DNA from 2 places in the Enterobacter cloacae complex sp. genome. Region 1 is predicted to be linked to the other one. Evidence: predicted binding sites of a transcription regulator. Region 1 holds the regulator's gene; the other holds the start of a gene.
What was found. Region 1 encodes LexA, which represses DNA repair genes until DNA is damaged. Its sites were predicted from a motif close to TNCTGTATGTACATACAGNA; they were not measured.
Positions count from the first base shown of each region.

Region 2: DBR02_RS18180 (DNA translocase FtsK 4TM domain-containing protein) is a predicted target of LexA. The motif match lies at 2,642-2,661, and genes of this name have one in related genera.

Region 1 is NZ_LT991957.1:2,429,610-2,434,037, reverse strand. Features, by position in the region: gene zur (zinc uptake transcriptional repressor Zur) at 1-66, shown strand, start outside; gene DBR02_RS12135 (CsbD family protein) at 113-322, opposite strand; gene dinF (MATE family efflux transporter DinF) at 442-1,779, opposite strand; gene lexA (transcriptional repressor LexA) at 1,843-2,451, opposite strand; gene DBR02_RS12120 (diacylglycerol kinase) at 2,560-2,928, opposite strand; gene plsB (glycerol-3-phosphate 1-O-acyltransferase PlsB) at 3,083-4,428, shown strand, end outside.
Region 2 is NZ_LT991957.1:3,690,488-3,694,915, forward strand. Features, by position in the region: gene cydD (heme ABC transporter permease/ATP-binding protein CydD) at 1-482, opposite strand, end outside; gene trxB (thioredoxin-disulfide reductase) at 597-1,565, opposite strand; gene lrp (leucine-responsive transcriptional regulator Lrp) at 2,109-2,603, shown strand; gene DBR02_RS18180 (DNA translocase FtsK 4TM domain-containing protein) at 2,739-4,428, shown strand, end outside.

The DNA of each region.
Region 1 (4,428 bases):
TCATGCCGCCATCAGGATGCCTGTCAGCACGATCACTCAATCCTGGTGAAGAAAAAGCCGCGTTAAGGCCAAAGAAAAGGCGGCTCATGGCCGCCCTTGGGGATAGTGCCGGTTACCAGCGGTAGTCGTTACGGGTTTCCCAGTCTTTGACTTCGTTTTCCGCCTGATCTTTTTCGTAACCGTAGCGCTCCTGGATTTTACCTACCAGCTGATCGCGCTTACCTTCAATGACGGTCATATCGTCATCCGTCAGCTTACCCCACTGTTCTTTCGCTTTACCTTTGAATTGCTTCCAGTTGCCGCCGATTTCGTCTTTATTCATAATCGTGTCCTCGTGTTAAGCGTCTATGAGTATCGTCCGCTTCGTTCTTTTCTGCTGGACGTGATTATTATTGTAGTTAAGGATTCGGAAGTTATTTTTATATTCGGAATCTTTAACCGCTACGATATATCGTGTCGGGCAGGAAACCAGGTATTGTTTCGCCAGTGACGATGCCAGATAACGGCCAGCGAAAGGCCACGCAATGCGAGAAAAACCGCCAGCGCCAGCCACAGGCCATGATTGCCAAGATACGGCACGGACAGCAACGTAAGGCCGAAGCCCGCCGCCGCGACGGCCATGCTGTTGCGCATCTCCGCCCCTCGCGTGGCGCCAATAAACATGCCGTCCAGCAGATAGCACCACACGCCCACCACCGGTAATACCACCTGCCAGAGGATGTAGCGATCGGCAAGCGCCTGAAGCGCGGGCAGCGAGGTAAGTAGCGCGACAATATGCCCACCAAAACAGGCGTAAACCAGGGCAAAGATCAGCGCCACCAGACCCGCCTGACGGCAGGCAGCCCGCCACACCTCGCGTAGCTGGCCGCTTTCACGCGCGCCGTATGCCTGCCCGGAATGCGCCTCCACGGCGTAAGCAAAACCATCCAGCGCGTAAGCGGTAAAGGTCAGTAAGGTCATGAGCACTGCGTTGACCGCGACGATTTCTGGCCCAAGCCGCGCACCAAAAACGGTTAACGCACCAAAACAGAGTTGCAGCAGGAGCGAGCGCAGCATGATGTTGCGATTAAGCGCCAGCAGCTTACGCATATTGCCGCGCCAGGCCGTTTTCAGAAGATCGAGGGTGATGCCGCGCATCGTCAGCACGCGCCAGACCATCCACAAACCGATCAGCAGCGTACCGTACTCAGCAATCGCCGTGGCCAGCGCCGCGCCGCGAACGTTCATGTGCAGTCCCATTACCAGCCAGAGATCGAGCACAATGTTAAGCAGGTTGCCCACCACCAGCAGGATCACCGGCGCGCGGGCGTACTGCACGCCCAGTAACCAGCCCAGGAGGACCAGGTTTGCCAGGGAAGCGGGCGCGCTGAGCCAGCGAATTTCGAGGAAGCGCCGGGCCTGCTCCAGCACGGCATCACTGCCGCCCACAATATGGAGCGCCAGATCAATGAGCGGCGTACGCAACAGGACGATTAACGCGCCGGCACCGAACGCCAGCATGAGCGGCTGAACCAGCGCACGCGCCAGACGCAGGGGATCTTTTGCACCATACGCCTGGGCCGTCAGGCCTGTTGTACTCATGCGCAAAAAGAGCAGCAGCATAAAGAGGAAGCTGGTCGCCGTTGCGCCGATCGCGACGCCGCCCAGATAAATCGGCGAATCCAGATGCCCGATTACCGCCGTATCCACCAGCCCCAGCAGGGGAACGGTAATATTGGAAAAAATCATCGGTAGCGCAAGACGCCACAACGCCTTATCGGCAGAAGTTAGCAATGCCATGGAAATTACCGGAATCAGAAAATAGGCCAGGCTGTAGAGGAGCTACAGCCTGTCAGGAAGAGATTACAGCCATTCACCGTTGCGGATAACGCCTACCGCCAGGCCTTCAATGGAGAAGCTCTGCTCGCGGAGATCCACCACAATTGGGGAGAATTCGTTGTTTTCTGGCAGAAGCTGAACGGTATTACCTTGTTTTTTCAGGCGCTTAACCGTCACTTCATCATCAATGCGCGCTACCACGACTTGCCCGTTACGCACGTCCTGCGTTTTGTGTACCGCAAGCAGATCGCCATCCAGAATACCGATATCTTTCATGGACATTCCGCTAACGCGCAGCAGGAAATCGGCGCTCGGCTTGAACATGCCTGGGTCAACCTGATAGTGCCCTTCAATATGCTGCTGTGCCAGCAGGGGTTCACCTGCGGCGACGCGGCCCACCAGCGGAATACCGGTCTCTTCTTCCACCAGCAGACGAATACCGCGTGAGGCACCGGAAACAATCTCAATCACGCCCTTACGCGCCAGCGCTTTAAGGTGCTCTTCGGCAGCATTAGGAGAACGGAAGCCCAGACGCTGTGCAATTTCTGCACGCGTGGGTGGCATACCCGTCTGGCCGATATGATCCCGAATGAGATCAAACACCTCTTGCTGCCTGGTCGTTAACGCTTTCATACCGCCCCCTGGGTGTATATACAGTTATGCTGTGAGTATATACAGTCAAAGGCGATTTTGGAACCAAAAACTGCACAAAAAACCAGGGACTTAATTATTCCTCGAGGCTCATCGGAAATGCGACCAAAGCAGCGTGACCCAGGTGATCGCCGCGGTGATAATCGACAGCAGCACGGCAGCGGAACCCATGTCTTTCGCCCGGCCAGACAGTTCATGGAATTCCGACCCTATCCGGTCAACAACGGCCTCAATAGCGCTATTAAGAATTTCCACTATCATCACCAGAAGGACAGAACCGATGAGAAGCACGCGGGTGATAGCATCAACATCAAGGAAGCAGGCGATGATAACTGCAACGATCGCGGCAACCGCTTCCTGGCGGAAGGCGGCTTCATTAACCCATGCGGCGCGAAAGCCTTTCCATGAATAACCGGCAGCTTTAATGATTCGGGTTAACCCAGTGGTATTATTGGCCATCTAAAGAACCTTTTATGAGAAATAGCGTCAGTAACTAAAGCTTCAGCGCGTTTTGCTGCAACCTGAAGTATGACGGGTAACAACAGAAATTTTGCGCGCTTTCTGTTATCCTTGCGCCGCAATTGCATTATTAACCAGAGGCTTTACATCGTTTATGTCCGGCTGGCCACGAATTTACTACAAATTACTTAATTTACCATTAAGCGTACTGGTAAAAAGTAAGTCTATCCCAGCAGAACCCGCGCTGGAATTAGGGCTCGATACGTCACGCCCTATTATGTACGTTTTGCCTTATAACTCGAAGGCAGACCTGCTTACGCTTCGCGCTCAATGTCTGGCGCACGATTTACCTGACCCGCTTGAACCCCTGGAAGTCGACGGTACGCTACTGCCGCGCTACGTGTTCATCCATGGCGGGCCGCGCGTGTTCACCTATTACACGCCGAAAGAAGAGTCCATTAAGCTGTTCCATGATTACCTCGATCTGCACCGCAGCAACCCCGATCTGGACGTACAGATGGTGCCGGTGTCGGTGATGTTTGGTCGTCGTCCGGGGCGCGAAAAAGGGGAAGAGAACCCGCCTCTGCGTATGCTCAACGGCATTCAGAAGTTCTTCGCCGTCTCCTGGCTGGGACGCGACAGCTTTGTCCGCTTCTCGCCTTCCGTTTCACTGCGCCGCATGGCGGATGAACACGGCACCGATAAGATCATTGCGCAAAAGCTGGCGCGCGTTGCGCGTATGCACTTTGCACGTCAGCGCCTGGCGGCCGTTGGTCCACGTCTCCCGGCACGTCAGGATCTGTTCAACAAGCTGCTCGCTTCCAAAGCGATTGCCCGTGCCGTAGAAGACGAAGCGCGCAGCAAGAAAATTTCACACGAGAAAGCGCAGCAGAACGCGATCGCGCTGATGGAAGAGATCGCCGCGAACTTCTCCTACGAGATGATTCGTCTCTCAGACCGTATCCTCGGCTTCACGTGGAACCGCCTCTACCAGGGGATTAACGTCCACAACGCCGAGCGCGTGCGTCAGCTCGCGCATGACGGCCACGAGATTGTCTACGTGCCCTGCCACCGCAGCCACATGGACTACCTGCTGCTCTCTTACGTGCTCTATCACCAGGGGCTGGTGCCGCCACACATTGCCGCCGGTATCAACCTGAACTTCTGGCCAGCAGGCCCGATTTTCCGCCGTCTGGGGGCGTTCTTCATTCGTCGTACCTTCAAGGGCAACAAGCTCTACTCCACCGTGTTCCGTGAATACCTTGGCGAACTGTTTAGCCGCGGCTATTCCGTTGAGTACTTCGTGGAGGGCGGGCGCTCCCGTACGGGCCGACTGCTCGATCCGAAGACCGGCACGCTGTCGATGACCATTCAGGCGATGCTGCGCGGCGGTACGCGTCCTATCACGCTGGTGCCTATCTACATCGGCTATGAACACGTGATGGAAGTGGGTACCTATGCGAAAGAGCTGCGCGGTGCGACCAAAGAGAAAGAGAGTCT
Region 2 (4,428 bases), 1.3 Mb from region 1:
ACCGGGAAGATGGCGATAACAATCAACAGGGGCACAAATACCGCCAGCGCCATCTGGGGAAGATACCGCGCGTAGTAATCGTGCATATCGTCGATTTGCTCAAGGATCAGCGTCGCCCAGCTGCCGGCTGGCTTACCCTGGATCCACGCAGGCCCGGCTTCCGAGAGCCGATCGAGCACCTTGCGGCGAATCTCATAGCGGATGTGCTGCCCGGCATGGAACCCAACCCGCTCGCGCAGCCAGACCACCCACGCACGCAGAACGAAAACCAGCACCAGAATGATAAACGGCAATAGCAGTGCTTCGCGCGGAATGTTCTCCATGATCATATGATTGAGAATGCGGGCCAGCAGCCATGCCTGGGCAACAATCAACAGACCGCTGATGAATCCCAGAACGCGGGAAATCATAAGCCAGCGGCGGGATAGAACGCTTTGCTGTTTCAGCCAGCGTGTTAACTCTTGTTGACGGGTTTTTTCCATTGCGTACTTTGCAGGTGACGTTATAAGAAATTAGACTTCTGCATGTTACACGTGAGCAAAAATAAAGGCGACCAATGGCCGCCTTTATTTACGTTTGTTACTGACTTGTAAAGATTATTTACCTTGTTCAGCCAGTCCGTCCAGATAGCGTTCTGCGTCCAGCGCGGCCATACAGCCGGTGCCCGCAGAGGTGATCGCCTGACGATAAATATGGTCCATGACGTCGCCTGCCGCAAAGACGCCCGGAACGCTGGTCTGGGTCGCGTTGCCGTGAATGCCGGACTGCACTTTAATGTAGCCGTTTTCCAGCTCCAGCTGACCTTCGAAGATAGCCGTGTTCGGGCTGTGGCCGATGGCCACGAACAGGCCCGCCACCTCCAGCGTTTCGACGGTGTCGGTGTTCTGCGTATCACGAATACGCAGACCCGCCACGCCCATCTGGTCGCCGGTCACTTCTTCCAGCGTACGGTTGGTGTGCAGCACAATGTTGCCGCTCGCCACTTTATCCATCAGGCGTTTGATCAGGATCTTCTCAGCGCGGAAGGTGTCGCGACGGTGGATCAAGTGCACTTCCGAGGCGATGTTCGCCAGATACAGCGCTTCTTCGACCGCAGTATTACCACCGCCGATCACCGCAACTTTCTGGTTGCGATAGAAGAAACCGTCGCAGGTTGCACAGGCTGACACGCCGCGGCCTTTGAACGCTTCTTCAGACGGCAGGCCGAGATAACGGGCAGAGGCGCCGGTGGCAATGATCAGCGCATCGCAGGTGTATTCACCGCTGTCACCCGTCAGGCGGAACGGACGGTTCTGCAAATCCACTTTGTTAATGTGGTCGAACAGGATTTCGGTTTCGAATTTGGCGGCATGCTCGTGCATGCGCTCCATCAGCAGCGGCCCGGTCAGGTCGTTCGGGTCGCCCGGCCAGTTCTCCACTTCCGTGGTGGTGGTCAGCTGACCGCCTTTTTCCATCCCGGTGATCAGTACCGGTTGCAGGTTAGCGCGTGCAGCATAGACCGCTGCGGTATATCCCGCAGGTCCAGAACCAAGGATTAGCAGCTTACTGTGTTTGGTCGTGCCCATGAGATCCCCATTGTTGTTGGCAGGCAATGGGCTGGATTGTAGGGAATTTGTTGCCGTAAAAAAAGAGCACGGCAGTTTTGCTTCCGATATATGCAATAGCCGCGCCCTATGAATCAGATGCGTTCATATCACGTCTGCTACTGAAAATCGCGCGTTTATAAGGCAATAAAATGAGGATTAATACCCCTCCGTAATGAATATCCGGCATCTTGTACTAAAAATCGATGTTTTGCTTTGACAATCCCCTGCGCTTTTGCGAAAACATTCAAGGAAGAAAAAAAAACGCATGAACTGCATGCCGAATAGACATGCACGTAAATGCCATTTTTACCGGGTCAGTGAAATCTACGCATGGTGTGGACAGACGCCATACGTGATGTCTGTGACTGCTTTCGGGCAACGGTCTTCTTACCGCAGAACCCGAATCCACATCGCGTCAAATACATAACCAGGCGATGTGATGAATAACGGGTGCAGGCTCTGAACAGTGATGTGCACAGGGTCCAGGCAGGAGTAGGGAAGGAATACAGAGAGACAATAATAATGGTAGATAGCAAGAAGCGCCCTGGCAAAGATCTCGACCGTATCGATCGTAACATTCTTAATGAATTGCAAAAGGATGGGCGTATTTCCAACGTCGAGCTTTCAAAACGTGTGGGACTTTCCCCGACGCCGTGCCTTGAGCGTGTGCGTCGACTGGAAAGACAGGGTTTTATCCAGGGCTATACGGCTCTGCTGAACCCGCATTATCTGGATGCCTCACTTCTGGTATTTGTTGAGATTACTCTGAATCGTGGTGCACCGGATGTGTTTGAGCAATTTAACGCCGCTGTACAAAAACTTGAAGAAATTCAAGAGTGTCATCTGGTTTCCGGTGATTTCGACTACCTGTTGAAAACCCGTGTGCCCGATATGTCCGCCTACCGTAAGCTGCTGGGTGAAACCCTGCTGCGTCTGCCAGGCGTGAACGACACCCGTACTTATGTGGTGATGGAAGAGGTCAAACAGAGCAATCGTCTGGTTATTAAGACGCGCTAACACGGAACAGGTGCAAAATCAGTGTAGTTTGATTACACTCCTGTTAATCCATACAGCAACAGTGCCGGGGATACCCGGCGCTGTTGTCCGTTTTAGCACACAGGCAGGACATGCCTGATACCTGGAGAGCCTTTCTTGAGCCAGGAATACACTGAAGACAAAGAAGTCACACTATCGAAGCTAAGCAGCGGACGTCGTCTCCTCGAGGCTTTGCTGATTGTTATTGCCCTTTTTGCCGTCTGGCTGATGGCTGCCTTACTCAGTTTCAACCCCTCAGATCCCAGCTGGTCACAAACCGCATGGCATGAGCCTATCCATAACTTAGGTGGCGTTCCCGGCGCCTGGCTTGCGGACACGCTCTTTTTCATTTTCGGTGTGATGGCCTATACCCTGCCCGTCATCATTATTGGCGGATGCTGGTTTGCCTGGCGTCATCGACAGAACGACGACTACATCGATTATTTTGCCGTTTCGCTGCGCCTGATTGGTGCCCTGGCGCTGATCCTCACCTCCTGTGGACTGGCGGCGATCAACGCCGATGATATCTGGTACTTCGCTTCCGGCGGGGTGATCGGCAGCCTTCTGAGCTCCGCGCTGCAACCGATGCTTCACAGCAGCGGCGGCACGCTGGCGCTGCTGTGTATCTGGGCGGCGGGGCTGACGCTGTTTACCGGCTGGTCCTGGGTGAGCATTGCTGAGAAGATCGGCAGCTTTATTCTGACGCTGCTGACGTTCGCCAGCAACCGTACCCGTCGTGACGATACGTGGGTCGATGAAGATGAATACGAAGATGAGTATGACGAAGACGATGCGCCTGATGTGCGTCGTGAGTCTCGTCGCGCGCGTATTCTGCGCGGTGCCCTGGCGCGCCGCCAGCGCGTCGCTGAAAAATTTGCGAACCCGTTAGGCCGTAAAACGGACGCCGCGCTGTTCTCCGGCAAACGTATGGATGAAGACGAGCAGATTGAGTATCGCGGTGCGGTCGTCGATCCTGATGACGTACTGTTCTCTGGTCATCGCGCCACGCCGGGTGAGTATGACGAATACGATCCGCTGCTGAATGGTCATTCCGTGACTGAACCGGTAGCCGCCGCTGCTGCCGCAACGACGGCGGCGCAGGCCTATGTTGCACCTGTTGAAGCCGTGATGCCGTCCTCGCCTGTGCCTGCCCCGGAGTCCGCGATCCAGCAACCGCAGGTGGACTGGCAGACTGCGCCTGGCGTCCATACGCCTGAGCCGACCATCGCGCCTGAGCCAGAAAGCTATATTCCCGTTCAGCAGGAGCAGTGGCAGCAGCCGTATCAGCCGCCTGAGCCTGTCACCGAGCCGCAACAACCGTATCAGGCTTATACGCCAGAACCCGTTGTACATGAACAGCCCTACGTTGCGCCGGAGCCTGAACCTGAGGTGGTCGAGGAAGCGAAGCCGTCTCGTCCGCCACTGTACTATTTTGAAGAAGTGGAAGAGCGCCGCGCCCGTGAGCGCGAGCAGCTTGCCGCCTGGTATCAGCCCGTGCCCGAGCCGGTACAGGAGCCAGTTGCAAAAGCGCCTTCGGTCAGCGTTCCACCTGTAGATCCTACGCCAGCCGTTGCGTCGGGTGCTGAAGCCGTGAAGCAGTCAACGGCAGCCGCTGCCGCGTCCGCTCCGCTATTCAGCCCGGCAACCGACAGCGCCCCGCGTCCTCAGGTGAAAGAGGGCATTGGTCCACAGCTGCCGCGCCCTAACCGCGTGCGCGTACCGACTCGCCGGGAGCTGGCCTCTTATGGCATTAAACTGCCTTCCCAGCGTATGGCGGAAGAGAAAGCGCGTGGTTCCGACTACGAAG